Regions from separate parts of the Thauera sp. JM12B12 genome, predicted to be linked through region 2. Evidence: predicted binding sites of a transcription regulator. Region 2 holds the regulator's gene; each other region holds the start of a gene.
What was found. The regulator sigma-54, encoded in region 2, starts transcription at its own class of promoters, with help from an activator protein. The targets are predictions, from matches to a motif close to TGGCACGCTTNCTGCTNA.
Positions count from the first base shown of each region.

Region 1: fliE (flagellar hook-basal body complex protein FliE) is a predicted target of sigma-54. The motif match lies at 2,441-2,458, and genes of this name have one in related genera.
Region 3: AAG895_RS05165 (PEP-CTERM sorting domain-containing protein) is a predicted target of sigma-54. The motif match lies at 1,720-1,737, and genes of this name have one in related genera.
Region 4: AAG895_RS18105 (circularly permuted type 2 ATP-grasp protein) is a predicted target of sigma-54. The motif match lies at 1,931-1,948, and genes of this name have one in related genera.

Region 1 covers NZ_CP154859.1:1,592,179-1,596,428, forward strand. Annotated here, with positions in the region: gene AAG895_RS07135 (ATP-binding protein) at 1-851, shown strand, start outside; gene AAG895_RS07140 (sigma-54 dependent transcriptional regulator) at 848-2,305, shown strand; gene fliE (flagellar hook-basal body complex protein FliE) at 2,504-2,827, shown strand; gene AAG895_RS07150 (flagellar brake protein) at 2,865-3,641, opposite strand; gene AAG895_RS07155 (flagellar brake protein) at 3,677-4,250, opposite strand, start outside.
Region 2 covers NZ_CP154859.1:644,818-649,067, forward strand. Annotated here, with positions in the region: gene hprK (HPr(Ser) kinase/phosphatase) at 1-545, opposite strand, end outside; gene ptsN (PTS IIA-like nitrogen regulatory protein PtsN) at 514-999, opposite strand; gene raiA (ribosome-associated translation inhibitor RaiA) at 1,139-1,462, opposite strand; gene AAG895_RS02840 (RNA polymerase factor sigma-54) at 1,480-2,937, opposite strand; gene lptB (LPS export ABC transporter ATP-binding protein) at 2,960-3,682, opposite strand; gene recX (recombination regulator RecX) at 3,669-4,118, opposite strand; gene recA (recombinase RecA) at 4,135-4,250, opposite strand, start outside.
Region 3 covers NZ_CP154859.1:1,161,039-1,165,288, forward strand. Annotated here, with positions in the region: gene AAG895_RS05160 (hypothetical protein) at 1-760, shown strand, start outside; gene AAG895_RS05165 (PEP-CTERM sorting domain-containing protein) at 1,009-1,686, opposite strand; gene AAG895_RS05170 (hypothetical protein) at 2,460-2,684, shown strand; gene AAG895_RS05175 (pyridoxal-dependent decarboxylase, exosortase A system-associated) at 2,691-3,932, opposite strand; gene AAG895_RS05180 (hypothetical protein) at 3,974-4,250, opposite strand, start outside.
Region 4 covers NZ_CP154859.1:3,990,286-3,994,535, forward strand. Annotated here, with positions in the region: gene AAG895_RS18100 (alpha-E domain-containing protein) at 1-420, opposite strand, end outside; gene AAG895_RS18105 (circularly permuted type 2 ATP-grasp protein) at 458-1,888, opposite strand; gene AAG895_RS18110 (transglutaminase family protein) at 2,036-2,974, opposite strand; gene AAG895_RS18115 (circularly permuted type 2 ATP-grasp protein) at 2,985-4,250, opposite strand, start outside.

The DNA.
Region 1 (4,250 bases), 950 kb from region 2:
AGGGCGAAGGCCCTCTCGCCGAGGTCGACCTGCGCCGCGTCGCCCTCTCCGAGTCGGAGCTGGATTCCGGCGCCGAACGCATCCTGCTGGTGCACGACGTCACCGATACCCACCGCATGCGCCTCACCGCCGAGCGCAACGAGCGCCTCGCCGCGATGGGCGAGATGGTCGCCGGGCTCGCCCACCAGCTGCGCACGCCGCTTGCGGCCGCGTTGCTCTACACCGGAAACCTGCGCCAGCCCGAGCTCGATCCCGCGCAGCGCGCGATGGTGGCCGACCGTGCGCTCGAACGCCTGCGCTACCTCGAGCGCCTGATCCGCGACATGCTGCTGTTCGCCCGCGGCGACAGTGCCGGGCGTCAGCGCTTCGCGGTGTGCGAGCTGCTCGCCGAACTGGCGCATACGCTCGAGCCGGTGGCGCGCGCGCGCCAGGTGGCGTTCACCGCCGACTGCGACTGTGGTGCGGCCGAGCTCGTCGGCGACCGCAAGGCCCTCGGCGGCGCGCTGACCAACCTGCTGGAGAACGGCATCCAGGCCTGCGAGGCGGGTGGCACGCTGCATTGCGAGGCGGCGCTGGTGGCGCCGGCGCACAGCGGCCTCGGCGTCGCGGCGGTCCGCTTCAGCGTGCGCGACAGCGGCCGCGGCATCGCCCCCGAGCTGCAGGAGCGCCTCTTCGAACCCTTCTTCACCACCCGCGCCGAAGGCACCGGGCTGGGCCTGGCGATCGCCCGCGGCGTCGCCCGCGCCCACGGCGGCGACATCACGCTGCGCTCCACGCCCGGGCAGGGCGCGGAGTTCACCCTCGTCGTGCCGCTGGCGGCGGCGCCCAACGGCGCACAAGAGAACCCATGATTGAGACCCTCAACATCCTCGTCGTCGAGGACGATGCCGCGCTGCGCGACGCCGTGTGCTTCACGCTCGAGATGGCGCACCACCGCGTCACCGGCGTCGATGGCGGCCCCGCGGCGCTCGAAGCGCTCGAGCGCGATCACTTCAACCTCGTCGTCACCGACCTGCGCATGCAGCCCATGGACGGACTGCAGGTGCTCAACGAGGTGCGCGCACGCCGGCCGCAGCTGCCGGTGCTGCTGATGACCGCCTATGGCGACGTCGACAAGGCGGTGGCGGCGATGCGCGGCGGCGCCTGCGACTTCCTGATGAAGCCCTTCGAGCCCGAGGTGCTGCTCGAGAGCGTGCGCCGCTACGCCGCGGTGCAGCCCGCGGGCGAGGACACCATCGCCGAGGACGCCCACACCCGCAACCTGCTCGCGCTCGCCGCGCGCGTGGCCGAGTCGGATGCGACGGTGATGCTGTCGGGCGAGTCGGGCACCGGCAAGGAAGTGTTCGCGCGCTACATCCACCAGCACTCGCCACGTGCCAAGGGACCCTTCGTCGCGATCAACTGCGCGGCCATCCCCGAGAACCTGCTGGAGGCCACGCTCTTCGGCTACGAGAAGGGCGCCTTCACCGGCGCGCAGGCGGCGCAGCCGGGCAAGTTCGAGCAGGCCCAGGGCGGCACCATCCTGCTCGACGAGATTTCCGAGATGCCGCTCGGCCTGCAGGCCAAGCTCCTGCGGGTGCTACAGGAGCGCGAGGTCGAGCGCGTCGGCGGCAAGAAACCGGTCGCGCTCGATATCCGCGTGCTCGCCACCAGCAACCGCGACATGCTCAAGGAGGTGGCTGCCGGGCATTTCCGCGAGGATCTCTACTACCGCCTCAACGTCTTTCCGATCGCCATCCCGGCGCTGCGCGAGCGTCCGGGCGACATCGTGCCGCTGGCGCGTCACTTCCTTGCCCGCCATGCTGCCCGGCAGCAGCGCAGGGTGCATCTTTCTCCCGCGGCGGAAGCGCTGCTGCCGCGCTATGGCTGGCCGGGGAACGTGCGCGAGCTGGAAAACACGATGCACCGCGTGCTGATCCTCACCCAAGGCGACGAGCTGAGTGCGGAGACCATCCGCCTGTGCTTGCCGCAATGGAACCCGGAGGCGGCAAGCGCTGCCGCCGAACCGGCAAGAATTGCCGGTTTTGCTCCTGCGCAAGGGCATTTCGCGCCGCATGCGGAACATTCCGCGACCCCGCCGCGGCCATGGCCTGGGCCTGCGGCCTCAGCAGCGAACCCGTCGAGCCCGGGTCCAGGCAATGGGGAGCGACCGGCGAACATGAAGGACCTCGAGCGCGAGCACATCCTCGCCACCCTGCGCGAGTTCGCCGGTTCGCGCAAGAAAACCGTTGAAAAGCTTGGGATTTCCGAGCGTACGCTGCGCTACAAGCTGCAGCAGTATCGCGAGGAGGGATATGACTGCTGAGCCGGTATTCGGTAGGCGCGGCTTCAGGATGTCGTCGTCGGAGCGGGCCTGCCCGCGAATGCGGCGCTCGGGGAAGCGATGTTCGCGGGCGGGCCCGCTCCCACGAAGGGAGTCGCCCGGCTGTGGGACAAAGCATGGCACGCGCCTTGCTCTGCTAAACTGACGTCACCCAACACCCTCAAGCCGGGGGGCTAACGCATGGACACCCGTGGAATCGACCAGATGCTGAGCGAATTGCGCTCGGTGTCTCAGGCCGCACAAGGCAAGGCCGCCTCTCCCGCCGAAGCGCCCGCGGGCGGCGTGAATTTTGCCGACGTGCTCAACACCGCCCTCAAGGATGTGAGCGCGGCGCAGGGCGAGGCGCGCGCGATGGCACAGAATTTCTCGGCGGGCGACCCCAACGTCAATCTTCAGGACGTGATGGTCAACCTGCAAAAGGCGAGCCTGTCCTTCCAGCAGATGGTGCAGGTGCGCAACCGGCTGGTCACCGCCTACCAGGACATCATGAACATGCCGGTCTGATCACCGGCCGGCATCCAGAACGAGAGCGCGGCGGGCCTCAAAGCCCGCCGCGCTCTTTTGCATTGCGCTCGCGCTCGGTATTGAAGATGTAGCGCTGGATGCGGGCTTCGGCATTGCGCGGCAGCGCCGCGAAGCGCATTCCCACGCGCAGCAGCTCGGTTCCGTTGCGCTGGGTCTGGCGGGTGATGTTGCGCACCTCGAGCGTCAGCTCGATCGGCTCGCCGTCGGGCAGGGTGAGCCTGCACTCGGGCAGCTTGCCGCCGATCACCAGCTCGGCGGCGTCCGGCGCCATCATGACCGCGATCCCGCCGGCGCCGATGTCGATCACGCGCACGCTCACCTGCACCGGCTTGCGCCCGAGGTCTTCGGCGCGCAGCAGGCAGCTCAGCTCGTGCGCCAGCGGCACCTTGAGGCGGAAGAACTCGCGTCGCTGCAGACGCAGCATTTCGCCGGGCATCGGCGCGAACAGGGCGGGGTGGGCGTCGTCCTGGCCGCTGGTGAGGCCGGTGAGCACGAACTGAATCCGGATGTGATCGAGGTGGGTGACGCAGGTCAGGCGATCGGCGGCGAGGGCGCGGCGATTGGAGTCGGCGTCGGGGCTGGCGTCGAGGATGACGCGGTCGCGGTCCTCGTCCAGGCGCAGCACCGCGGTCATGAACGCGTGCCCGCCGCCGGTGTGGGCCGAGATCAGGCAGCGGTTGTCGATGAGATCCTGCAGCAGCTGGGCGATCTGGCGCTTGCCACGCAGCATGAATTTTTCGAGCCCGTCGTCGCGGGCAAGGTCGATCGGGGGCGGCGTTTGGGCGTCGGCCATGGTGGTGTTCGGGCGGTGCAAAAGGCGGGCTAGGGTTACAGGCGGCCGCGCTCGCGCGCGCTGCGCGTGCGCTCGACCTTGAGGATGTAGCGCTGGATGGCGTCCTCGGCGCCGCGCGGCATGTCGGCGAACTCGCAGCCGGCGCGCAGCAGCTCGCTGCCGCTGCGGTGGGTGATGCGGAACAGGTTGCGCACGATCAGCCGCGCCGGGATGGGCGGCATGTCGGGCAGGTTGAGCAGGCTGTTCGGAAACTCGGTGCCGGGCTCGAAGCGCACGCCCACCGGCGGCACCGCGACCGCCACGCCGCCGCCGCTGATGTCGAGGATGCGCAATTCCGTCGTGCGCCGGCTGCCGTCGGTCTGGGGCAGGGCCACGGTGCAGGTCACGGCCTGCGAGATCGGCGTCTGCAGGCGGTAGAACTCGCGCCGCTGCAGGCGCAGCAGGCTCGTCGGCAGCTCGCAGCGGAAGCCGGGGCTGCCGCCCTCGCTTACCGCGCGCTGGCCCGTGAGGGCAAACTGGATCCGCACCTTGTCGAGCTGGGTGACGCAGTCGAGCGCCTCGGCCCGGGCGATGCGTTCGTTCTGCAGCGCATCGGCGCTGGCGTCGAGC
Region 2 (4,250 bases):
TCCACGACGTCGTCGGCGACCAGTCCATGGCCGCGCGAGATGAGCTCCAGGCCGAGCTCGGACTTGCCTGCACCCGAGTCACCGGTTATCAGCACGCCGACGCCGAGCACGTCCATGAACACGCCGTGCAGGGACACCTTCTCGGCGAGTTCGCGCGACACGTACAGGCGCAGCTGGTCGATGACGCTGGCCGAAGGGTGGCGGGCGGTGAACAGCGCCACGTCGTGCGCCTCGCAGATGCCGTGGATGATGTTTGGCACCTCGCAGCCATCGGCGACGATGATCGCGGGCGGGCGGGCGGAGAGGATCTCGTTGAGGTGGCGTGCCACCTTCTCGTTGGACTGACGTTGCGCCCACGCCAGCTCTGCGGTGCCGAGCACCTGCAGGCGGGTGGGGTGAATCAGGTTGAGGTGGCCGACGAGGTCGGCCGGCCAGATGCGCTCCTCGCCGACCGACAGCCGCGCGTCGAGGCGGCCGCTGACGTGGCTGAGGCTCAGGCTGTCGCGGTGCGCCTCATACAGCCGCGCTACGCTGGTTTGCCGCATCGGCGTCCCACTTGAGGAACATCTGGTGGATGTGGGCGCTGTCGGGTGCGCTCTGCAGGGCTTCGCGGAACTCGCGATCACTGAACATCTGTGCCAGCTCCGACAGGAGCTGCAGATGCGTCTCGTTGGCCTGCTCGGGGACGAGGAGTACGAAGAGCATGCTCACCGGCCGCCCGTCGGGGGCGTCGAACTGCACCGGGGTCGCCAGGCGCAGGAACGCACCGGCGGCCTCCTTCAGGCCCTTGATCCGCCCGTGCGGGATCGCGATGCCCTGGCCCAGACCGGTCGAGCCAAGCCGCTCGCGGGTGAACAGGCTGTCGAACACGGTGCTGCGGGCGATGCCCTGGTTGTTCTCGAACAGCAGGCCAGCCTGCTCGAAGACGCGCTTCTTGCTGCTCGCGTCGAGATCGACCACCACATTGGACAGTGGCAGGAGTTGGGATATGAGGCTCATTCGCAGGTTGGCTCGCGCAACGCCCGGGATTTCGGGACTGCCGCGCAGGGCGGGCAGACGGTCCGGGGCGAGTGGAGATCGCGTCGTGAAAACGCGCGCATTATAACCACACCCCGGACGTGGGGCTGCAACGCAGGCGTCAGGCTTCGGGGGTCTGGTGCTTCAGCGTCTCGTGGTTGTGGTCGGACTGCTTCTGCTTGTACTTCTGCACCTGGCGGTCGAGCTTGTCCGTCATCGCGTCGATGGCGGCATAGAGATCGGCGTCGTCGCTCTCGACGAAGAGGTCCTTGCCGCGCACGTGGAGGGTGACTTCGGCCTTCTGCTTGAGCTTCTCGACCGAGAGGATCACGGAGACGCTGGTGACGTTGTCGAAGTGACGAATGACGCGGTCGAGCTTGGTGGTCACGTAGTCGCGGATGGCGGGGGTGACTTCCACGTGGCGCCCGGTGATGTTGAGATTCATGGTAACTCCTGTTGTTGTCAGATGGATTTGCGCAGACTGACCGGCGGGATATTGAGGGACTCGCGGTATTTGGCGATCGTCCGCCGCGCGACCACGATACCCTGCTGGCCCAAAACTTCCGCAATCTTGGCGTCGGACAGCGGCTTCTTGCTGTCTTCGGCATCCACCAGCTGGCGGATCAGCGCCCGAATCGCCGTCGAGGATGCAGCTCCACCGGTGTCGGTGGCGACATGACTGCCGAAGAAATACTTGAGTTCGAACACGCCACGCGGGGTCGCCATGTACTTCTGCGTGGTGACGCGCGAGACGGTGGATTCATGCAGCTCGAGCTGGTCCGCGATCTCCCGGAGGGTGAGTGGCCGCATCGCCACGTCCCCATGATCGAAGAACTGCCGTTGCTGGTCAACGATGGCCTGGGATACGCGCAGGATGGTGTCGAAACGCTGCTGCACGTTCTTGATCAGCCAGCGTGCCTCCTGCAGCTGGCCGCCGAGTCCGCCGCCCTGGCCGCGGTTCTGCTGCAGCAGGCTGGCGTACAGGCGGTTGATGCGCAGGCGCGGCATGGCGTCGTGGTTGAGCGTGACCGTCCACCGCCCGCGCAGCTTGCGCACGACGACGTCGGGCAGCACGTAGCGCGTCTCGGTGTTCGAGTAGCGCGAGCCGGGGTGGGGGTCGAGGCTGCAGATCAGCGCCTGCGCGGCACGCAGGGCGTCGTCGTCGCAGCCGGTGAGCTTCTTGATGCGGGCGAAGTTGCGGTCGGCGAGAAGCTCGAGGTGCCGCGTGGCGATGTCGAGGGCGAGCGCGCGGATCGGCGAGTCGGGCAGCGTGCGCAGCTGCAGCGCCAGGCATTCCTGCGGGCTGCGGGCGCCGATGCCGGCGGGCTCGAGGTTGTGCACGTGGTGGAGGGCGATGGTGAGCTCGTCGAGATCGACCTCGGACTCGGGCGGCAGCAGTTGGAGCAGGTCCTCGAGCGGCTGGTGCAGGTAGCCGTCGTCATCGAGTGCCTCGATCAGGAAGCGCACCAGGGCGCGGTCGCGGTCGCTGAGCGGCGACAGCGCCACCTGCTGGTCGAGGTGTTCGCGCAGGGATGTGCTCGCGGCCTGCAGATCCTGGTAGTCGACATCGTCGTCGTCGCTCTCGCTGCGGCTGGATGCGCCGGTGCCGACGTTGGACCAGTCGATGCCTTCGTCCTCGCTGCTGCCCTCGCCGCCCTCGCGCGACGCGCTGTCGGCCGGGGGCGATTCGGCGGCGCTCTCGCTGCTCGACTCGCGTTCGGACGAGGGTGTGGGGGGCGGGCTCGGAGCGAAGTCCGCGCCGTCGCCGTCCTCGCGTTCGAGCATCGGGTTCTCGAGCAGGATGCGCTCGATCTCCTGGTTGAGCTCGATCGTCGACAGCTGCAGCAGCTTGATCGACTGCTGCAGCTGCGGGGTCAGCGTGAGGTGCTGGGAGAGCTTGAGCTGGAGACTGGGCTTCATCGCGTCGGTCCGCTGCGTGCGCTCACAGGCGGAAGTGCTCGCCGAGATAGACCTGGCGCACGCGCTCGTTGTCGATGATCTCGGTGGGCTGGCCGCTGGCGAGCACGCGGCCTTCGCTGATGATGTAGGCGCGATCGCAGATGCCGAGCGTCTCGCGCACGTTGTGGTCGGTGATCAGCACGCCGATGCCGCGCTCCTTGAGGAAGCGGATGATCTTCTGGATGTCGATCACCGCGATCGGATCCACGCCGGCGAAGGGCTCGTCGAGCAGGATCAGGCGCGGGTCGGTGGCCAGCGCGCGCGCGATCTCGCAGCGCCGGCGTTCACCGCCGGAGAGCGAGATCGCGGTGTTGTTGCGCAGGTGGTGGATGCCGAGTTCGTGCAGCAGTTCGTCGAGGCGCTCGCCCACCTGGCGCTTCTCCAGGTTCTGCAGCTCGAGCACGGCCTGGATGTTCTCGGCCACCGTCAGCTTGCGGAACACGCTCATTTCCTGCGGCAGGTAGGACAGGCCGAGTCGCGCGCGAGCGTGGATCGGCAGGTGGGTGAGGTCCTTGCCGTCGAGGGTGATCTGGCCGCCGTCGGCGCGCACCAGGCCGACGATCATGTAGAAGCAGGTGGTCTTGCCGGCACCGTTGGGACCGAGCAGGCCGACCACCTCGCCGGAGCCGACCTCGAAGCCGACGTCGTGCACGACGGTGCGCGCCTTGTAGCGCTTTTGCAGGCCGGCGACCTTAAGCAGACTCATCGTAGGGCTCTTTCAGCAGCTTGCGGATCAGGTCGGGCGCGAAGCCGCGGGTTTGCAGGAAGCGCGCCTGGCGAGCCCATTCGCGGGCGTCGGCGGGCGGTTCGGTGAAGCGGCTGCGCAACACGGTGCGGGCACGCTCCGCTTCCGATTCTACGCACTCGCCAGCGAGCGCCGCGTCGATCAGGTCACGCTCGATGCCGCGCCGGGCGAGCTCGCTGCGCAGCCGGCTGGTGCCGAAGCGCGCCGCCTTGCCGCGCACGAAGGCCTCGGCATAGCGGCTGTCGGACTGCAGGCCGAGTTCGCCCATGCGTTCGATGACCGCCTCTATCTCGTCGGCGTCGCCATGGGCGGCGAGCTTCCTCGCCAGCTCGGCCCGCGAGTGGTCACGCCGGGCGAGGTGGCGGAGGGCGCGTTCGCGCAGGCTGGGCTCGCCCATGCTCGACGCGCGGCAGTCAGGCCTCGGCCGGCGCCGGCGCAGCCGGCGTGGCCGGGGGCATTTCGGGCAGGCCGACGGCAACGCGGACCTTGTTCTCGATCTCGCGCGCCAGTGCCGGATTGTTGCGCAGGA
Region 3 (4,250 bases), 520 kb from region 2:
CCCGGGCTCGCACACGCTGGGGCATGACGGCGCCAATCCGTACCTCAAGCTGGGCGCGCCGCGCCATGTGCTGGGGTTTGGCGAGCTGTACCGGGTGTCGCAGCGGGTGTCACCGAGCGTGGTGGCGCCCCTGCACCTGGCGCTGCGGGTGCGTGCGCCGGATGCCGACGCGCGCCTGACGGTGGAGGTGTGCCGCAAGCATCTGCTCTACGAGGCGGGCTGCACGACCGGTGGCATCAAGGTGGCGAAGGGCTCGGACTGGACGACGCAGCATCTGGTGCTGAGCCCCGCTCGCCTGGGCGGGTCGGGGCGGGGGCTGCCGCGGGTGACGGTGTTCTCGATTGCCAATGCCAGCCGGGCGCTGCTCGAGGTGGATGAGCTGAGCCTGGTCGATGCGCGCGGGCGCGAGCTGCTGGGCAACGGGGATTTTGCGCAGGGGGCGGGCCACTGGTTCTTCACCAGCGACCGCCATCACCTGCCCTGGCACGCCAAGAACCTGTGGCTGCACTTCTTCGTGGAGCAGGGCTGGGTCGGGCTGGTGGCGTTTTCGCTGCTGGGCGCAGCGGTGGTGTGGCGCCTGACGCTGGGGCGCGGTACTGGGCACCCGCTGGCGCCGCCGCTGCTCGGCGGGCTGACCGCATTCTTCATCGTCGGCGCCTTCGACAGCCTGGTCGACGCGCCGAGGTTGGCGATGCTGGCGTTTGTGCTGATGTTTGTGGGGCTGGGAATACGCGGCACACCCCGGGTGAATGGAGCCTGATCTCAATTCAGCTTCGAGCGGGGCAGGCTCACGCGTGCAAAGGTTCAGTGGGTAGTGTTCTGATCAGTGTGCAAAAGCCCGAACGGGCTTGCAGAGAAGGGTGGTCATGGTAAGAGGTTGATTGCGCAGATCGACCTTGACCCCTGAGGAGGGCAAACCATGACCACGAGCACGAGCAATACGATGTCGTTATCGGTGAACGAGTGGGTGTCGGGCGACCGTGAGCTGATGAAGTAAGCGCTTCAGGCTCAGCTCGCCCTGCGGCGCCGGCCAAGGCCAACGCCGGCGAGACCGATGCCGAGGAGCGCGAGCATGCCCGGTTCGGGTACGTCGATCACGACCGGGGGGGCGGACGATATTGCACCGACGGCGTCGATGTCCGCTCCGACCGTTGTCCCGGAGGTTGCACCCTCGCCCTTGACATCCGTCAGGCGGACGAAAGAGAAGAAATCGGACGTGCCGAAGCCGTAAGCGTCGATATCGATCCCGGAGGTGGAGCCACCAACGGCGCCGACGCTGAACCAGGTGCTTCCATCCTTGCTGATGTCGACCGTGGTGTCCTCGACGTCCGGGCCGATCTCGAAAATCCACAAATCGAGGGCGGATGAGCCGCTGCCGGTCAGCGAGTTGTTGGTGAAGCGCAGAACGAGTTGTCCGCCGGCCCCAAGGCTGACATAGGAGATGGCGCCTACCGATGTGAAATTCGGTGTGCCCAGCGCTTGGGTTGCGTCCTGGTAAGGCGCGGTGGGCACAGCGCCGCCGCCGAGGGCAGGGTCGTAAGAGACGACTGCGTCGGCAAAGGAGATGGCGCCACCTGGAAAGTCGACGCCGCCATAGGTAATGGCGAACGCTGATGCGCTTGTAAGCAGGCTGGCGGACAGAAGCAGCGGTTTCAGACCCTGGCGGACGAAATGTGCCTTCTTCATGACAGATCTCCAATGTGTGTGTGGTGCGGCACATAAGCAGGATCAGGGCAAGCTTCGTAAAATATTGATTTGATGGATCATATTGTTTTCGCGAAGCAATGATGGGTGAGAGGTGTAAGAAAAGCCGACGCATGCGCGTATGCCATGATCGAAGCTTCCTGTTGGGTGCAGGCAGGCTGTTGGAGCAGCAACCTGTGGGAGCGGGCTTGCCCGCGAATGTCGCAAGATCAGGCGCCGCTTTCGCGGCCAAGGCCGCTCCCACAGAGAGTTGCTCCCACGGGCGCTGGGCCCGAGGTCCTCGTGGGAGCGGGCTTGCCCGCGAATGTCGCAGGATCAGGCGCCACTATCGCGGCCAAGGCCGCTCCCACGGGGGAGTACGCTCGGCTGGCTTCAGTGCTGGCGGTCGAATTGGATGCGCTGGCGCTCGTCCAACGCCACCGGGTCGAACGCGTGCACCTTGGCGGTGGCAGCCAATGACGCCCCGAAGAGGGTGTGGCTGGGCGCCCTCATTGATCCGTTGGCCGGCCTGCTTCGGTTCGGGGCGCAGACGGGCCGGCTGCTGGAGTGTCGAAATTCTTTACATTGCGGGCCTCGGCATGCCCGGTCGGGTCAGGCGACACGAGTGCCAACTTGCCGCAAGCCGCGGATACCAAACGCTGTTTCGCCGCCGGTCAAGTCTTGAGAACGCTTCTTGCTTGGCAATCGGAAAAATGGGCAGTTTCGATTGCCGGTCTCGCCGCATTCGCGTGCTCGAGCAGAATTGGAGAAGTGCCTTGATGGAACAACGAACGCGGCATCGCTTGCGCCGGTTGATCGAACTGACCGTGCAGGCGGTCGAACGCGGCTTGATGCCGCTGCCCAAGGCGGCCGAGACGCTCGATGCCGCGGGTGCGCCTTTCGAGGTGGTGTGTCGGGTGTTGCTGCCCTTCAAGCATGGTGTGCCGGGCGGCACAGATGGAAAGCGCGCATCCGCTTGGGATGAGTTTGCACCGCGCTGAGGCCCCTCAGACCAGCACTTCGACCACGCCCGGGTGGCCGAGGAAGCCTTGCGGGCTTGCAGTGGCGCCATAGGCGCCCGATTGATGGATCGCCACCAGGTCGCCCGCTTGTGCCACAGGCAGGGCCATGCGGTCGGCGAGGAGGTCGAGCGGCGTGCACAGCGGGCCGACGACCGAGACCGTCTCCATCTCGCTGGCGTTCATGCGGTTGGCGATGGCGGCCGGATAGTTCTTGCGGATGACCTGGCCGAAGTTGCCCGAAGCCGACAGATGGTGGTGCAGGCCACCATCGGTGACCAGGTAGGTGTGGCCGCGCGAGACCTTCTTGTCCAGTACCTTGGCGACATACAAGCCCGCTTCGCCGACCAGGTAGCGTCCGAGTTCGATGACGATTTCCGCCTGCGGTAGCGCCGACTGTGCCTGCTCGACGATGGCGGCGAGGTTGGCGCCGATGGGGCCGAGCTCGAGCGGTTGCTCGCCCGGGAAGTAGGGAATGCCGAAGCCGCCGCCGAGGTTGAGGAACCTGACCGGCGAGGGCGCGTGCTCGGCCAGCAGGCAGGCGAGCGCGAAGCTCTTTTGCTGGGCCTCGACAATGGATTCGGGCTTGAGGTTCTGCGAGCCGGCGAAGAGGTGGAAGCCCTCGAAGGCCAGCCCGGCACGGCCGATGGCGGCAAGCAGCTCGGGCACCTGCTCGGCATCCACGCCGAACTGCTTGGGACCGCCGCCCATCTTCATGCCCGAGGACTTGAGCTCGAAGTCCGGATTGACGCGCACCGCGACCCGCGCCGGCAGGCCGAGCGTCTGCTGCGCGGCGGCGAGGATCGGCAGCTCGCGGAAGGATTCGACGTTGATCAGGATGCCGGCGGCCACCGCCTGGTGGAGTTCGGCTTCGGTCTTGCCGGGGCCGGCAAAGCTGATCTCCTGCGGGTCGGCACCCGCATCCAGCGCCACCAGCAGCTCGCCGGCCGAGGCCACGTCGATGCCATCGACCAGGCGGGCCATGTGGCACACCAGCGCCGGCATGGGGTTGGCCTTCATCGCGTAGTGCAGCTTGACCGCGGCCGGCAGCGCCGCCCGCAGCTGCGCCACGCGTGCGTCGAGCAGGCTGCGGTCATACACATAGAACGGCGTGCGCCCCACCCGCGCGGCGATGCGGCTGATCGGCTGGCCGTTGACGAGCAGCTCGCCGTTCTCGCTGCGGAATTGCGACATCGGGGTGTGGACGGGGGGCTGGCGGGTTTCGGTCATGACGGGCTCGAAGAGTTGCAGTGCGGCGCAGATTGTAGCCGCTACACCGCCCGCCGACGCCCGCTGCGACCGACGGGCTGGCGGGCGCCGCGGATGACGCTGGCGATCATGGTGGCGATGAAGACGGCGAGCGTGGCGGCGTTGGCGAGCGCGCCCCATTGACGTAGCGCGAGGTTGTCGGCGACGCCGCCGAAAACCCGCAGCGCAAGCGACAGGTGCAGCAGCGCCAGCGGCACGTAGAAGAAGGGGTGGTAGGGGATCTTCACCTTGAGCACGGCCGGGAAGATGATGGCGGCGTGGCCGAAGACCATGGCGAAC
Region 4 (4,250 bases), 830 kb from region 2:
GAACTTCACCCACTCGAAGAACTCGCCCAGATCCATGCCCTGCAGCTTCTGCGGCGTCATCTCGCGGATCTCGAGCCAGGTCGCGTTGGTGGTCTCCCACATCTCCGAGGTCAGCGTGCCGCGCACCGAGTGCGCATTCTCGCGCGCCGCGCGCAGGCAGTTCCACACGCTCGACGGATTGTCGCGGTCGAGGACGACGAACTCGATCACGTCGCGCGCGGTGAGCGGACGGCCGGTGCGCGCGAAGGCGTCCGACAGCTCGCTGATGTCGAGGATCGCGGACCAGCCCTCGGTGTCGCCGCCGTTGGTGCCGGGCAGCAGCGACATGCGATAGGAGACGTCGAGCATGCGCACGGTGTTCTCCGCGCGCTCGGTGTAGCGGGCCATCCAGTACAGGTGATCGGCGGTACGGCTCAGCATGGGATTCTCCTTGCGGAATTCTGCGTATGCGGGCGGCTCAAGCCACCACCCAGGTGTCCTTGGTGCCCCCGCCCTGCGAGGAGTTGACCACCAGCGAGCCGGCCTTGAGCGCGACCCGGGTGAGCCCGCCCGGCACCATGCGGATCTCCTTGCCGCCGGAGAGCACGAAGGGGCGCAGGTCGATGTGGCGCGGCGCGATGCCGGCATCGACGAAGGTCGGGCAGGTCGACAGCGACAGGGTGGGCTGGGCGATGTACTTCTCGGGCGCGGCGAGGATGCGCTGGCGGAACTCCTCGATCTCGGCCTTCGTCGCCGCCGGCCCCACCAGCATGCCGTAACCGCCGGCGCCATGGACCTCCTTGACCACCAGCTCGGGCAGGTGGGCGAGCGTGTAGGCGAGGTCGTCGGGCTCGCGCAGCATGTAGGTGGGCACGTTGTTGAGGATGGGCTCCTCGCCGAGGTAGAAGCGCACCATCTCCGGCACGTAGGGATAGATCGACTTGTCGTCGGCCACGCCGGTACCGACCGCGTTGGCCAGCGTCACCCGGCCGGCGCGGTAGGCGGACATCAGGCCGGGCACGCCGAGCATCGAGTCGGGGCGGAAGACCTCGGGGTCGAGGAAGTCGTCGTCCAGCCGGCGGTAGATCACATCGACCCGCTTCGGCCCTTGGGTGGTGCGCATGTACACCGTGTCGTCCTTGACGAAGAGATCCTGGCCCTCGACCAGCTCCACCCCCATCTGCTGGGCGAGGAAGCTGTGCTCGAAGTAGGCGCTGTTGAAGGCGCCCGGCGTCAGCAGCACGGCGGTGGGATCGAGCACGCCGGCCGGCGCCACCGCGCGCAGGGTTTCGAGCAGCAGGTCGGGGTAGTGCTCGACCGGCTGCACGTCGTAGCGCGAGAACAGGTCGGGGAAGAGCCGCATCATCATCTTGCGGTTCTCGAGCAGGTAGCTCACCCCCGAGGGCACGCGCAGGTTGTCCTCGAGCACGTAGTACTCGCCCTTGCCGTCTGCGCCCGCCGCGCGCACCAGATCGATGCCGGCGATCATCGCGTACAGCCCGCCGGGCACCTCGACGCCGCGCATCTCGGCGCGGAACTGGGCGTTGTCGAGGACCTGGTCGGCGGGGATGCGGCCCGCGCGCAGGATCTCCTGCCCGTGGTAGATGTCGGCGAGGAAGGCGTTGAGCGCGCGCACGCGCTGGCGCAAGCCGGTCTCGAGCGCGCGCCATTCATCGCCCGGGATGATGCGCGGCAGCAGGTCGAAGGGGATCAGGCGTTCCTTGCCGCCGTCCGCGCCATAGACGTTGAAGGTGATGCCGACGCGGTGGAACGCGAGGTCGGCCTCCTTGCGCTTGCGCGCGATGTTCTCGCGCGGGGTGTGCGCGAGCCAGTCGGCATAGGGCTGGTAGTGCGCACGCACCGTGCCGTCGGCGGCATGCATTTCGTCGTAGGGCTTTGCGGCGGTCATGTTGTGGTCTGCGCTCATGGTTGGACTCCCGTCCACCAGGCTCCAGCAGAAAGCGTGCCAAGCCTGCGGGACACGCAAAACCGTGCGCCGCGAAGGGTCGTCGCGCCGTGCACCGCCTTGGTGCGCACCACGATGGAATGCCACGCATCAATCTGGTGCGCGCTCGTCCTCGGTCTCGCCCGCCTCCACCGGCATGACGGTGACGGCGACCTCGGCCGCATGGCCACCACCGCCGAGGATCACGCCGCGCAACGGACACACGTCGCCATAGTCCCGCCCCCAGGCCAGGGTGATGTGGCCGGTGCCGGGCTGCAGGTCGTTGGTCGGATCGACGTCGACCCAACCCACGCCGGGGCACCACAGCGACACCCAGGCGTGCGATGCGTCGGCGCCGATCAGCCGCGGCTGGCCGGGCGGCGGCTCGGTGAGCAGGTAGCCGGAGACGTAGCGTGCCGCGAGGCCAAGCGCGCGCAGGCAGGCGATCATCAGGTGGGAGAAGTCCTGGCACACCCCATGCCGTGCGGCGAAGACCTCGGCCACCGGGGTGGCGACGCTGGTCGCCGTCGGGTCGAAGCGGAAGTCGGCGTGGATCCGGGCCGACAGCGCCAGCAGGGCCTCGAGCACCGGCCGCCCGGGGGTGAAGCATTGCAGTGCGTAGTCGGCGTAGCCCGCCGCCTCGTCGCCGAGCGGCACGAAGGGCGAGGCAAAGCGGTACTGCCCGGCGTCACGCGCGTCGGCCTGCAGCGGCGCGTGGCCGGAGAGGCCGTCGCGCAGGCGGTCGCGCGCTGCCTCCCAGGGCGGGCTCGACGCCGGCTCGGGCCAGGCCGCCGCGTCGACGCGGATGCGGCTGCACGCGCGCACCGCAAGCCGCGTGTGCGGGGCGTGCAGCGCGAAGGCGGTCACCGGGTTGCCGAAGAAATCGCTGCGTTCGCTGCGGTCGGCCGGCGCCGGGTCGATCTCGAGCCGGTGCCAGCAGGTGTGCTGGCCGGCGCGCTCGCGCGGACGCAGGTGGGCGATCTGCTGCGACAGCATCACCGCGCTGTCGTAGCGGTAGGTGGTGTCGTGGAGGATGTCGTAGCGTGCCATCGCCGCCGCCCTACAGCGACACCGTCGCCCGGCTGCGGGCGTCGAGGTGGGTGAAGTAGCGCTGCGCGAGCGCATCGGCGAGCTGGTTGCCGCTCGCCCAGATGTCCGCCAGTACCTGGCGCAAGGGCTCGCAGGCCGTGGCGTGGCTGGCGCCGGCGGCGGAGCGTCCGTGCGCGAGTTCGCGCACGAAGCAGTCGCACAGCGACAGCGCATCGAGGGCCGCCAGCCGCGCGCGCAAGGGCTCGGCCAGCGCCGCGCCGTCTGGCAGCAGGGCGACGTGCTCGGCGAGCGAGTCGAGCTGGTAGCGCAGCGCGCGCGGGTTGTCGCCGTCGAGCATCACCAGCTCCGCCACCGGCTGCGGCGCCAGCCCGCGCGCGTGGCGGCTGCGATAGCGCAGCTCGGCATCGGCGACCCCGAGCAGGGCCTTGAGCCCGCCCGCGCAGGGTGCGAGCAGCAGCGCCGACAGCGCGGCGGCGAGGAACTGAAGGCGCTCGATGCGCCGCCCGATCGACAGGAAGCGCCAGCCGGCGTCGCGCGGCATGCTCTCGATGACGAAGCCCGACAGCGTGACCAGGGACAGCAGCGACTCGTCCAGGCGCTGCAGCGCGTCGCCCGGCCCGGGCGCTGCCGCGGGCGCGGCGGCGAACTCCGACAGCCGGTTGTAGATCCGCCAGCTGTCCGGCGACAGGCGGTCGCGCAGCAGCGCCGCCAGGCGCAGCACCTGGCGCAGGTTGGCGACCACGCTGCCCGCGAGCGCGGGGTCGAACAGCGCCTGCGCGAGCACCGCGGTCGGCGTCGCCCGCTGCGCGGAGGCGGGGACGCGCTCGACGTTCGCCGCCGGCCGCGCACGCGCTCCCTCGTGCCCGGCAGCAACTGAGGCGGCGGCCTCCTGCCGGGGCTCCGCGGTCGTCGCGGCAGCCTCGCCGGGCGCAGCGGGAATCATGCCGCGTTGCCGGCACAGTGCGATCAGCACGGTGGCGAGCTCGTCGTCTCCGCCGTCCTCGGCGGAACCCTCGCGCGCCCCGCCCCCCGCGCGCACGCCCGCGTCGACCGGCGCGCTCAGGCGGATCAGCGTCTCACGGCCGAGGCGCGCGGCGGCGTCGGCGCGCTCGCTGTAGCGGCCGAGCCAGAAGAAGTTCTCCGCCACCCGGCTCGACAGGCTGAGGTCGCGCGCGCCGTGCGCGGGCGGGGCGATCTGTCCGGGGACGATGCGCGGCGCCGGGCGCGGGCGCGCGGGCGAGGCGAGCACCCAGGCGTCCTTGCTGGCGCCGCCGTG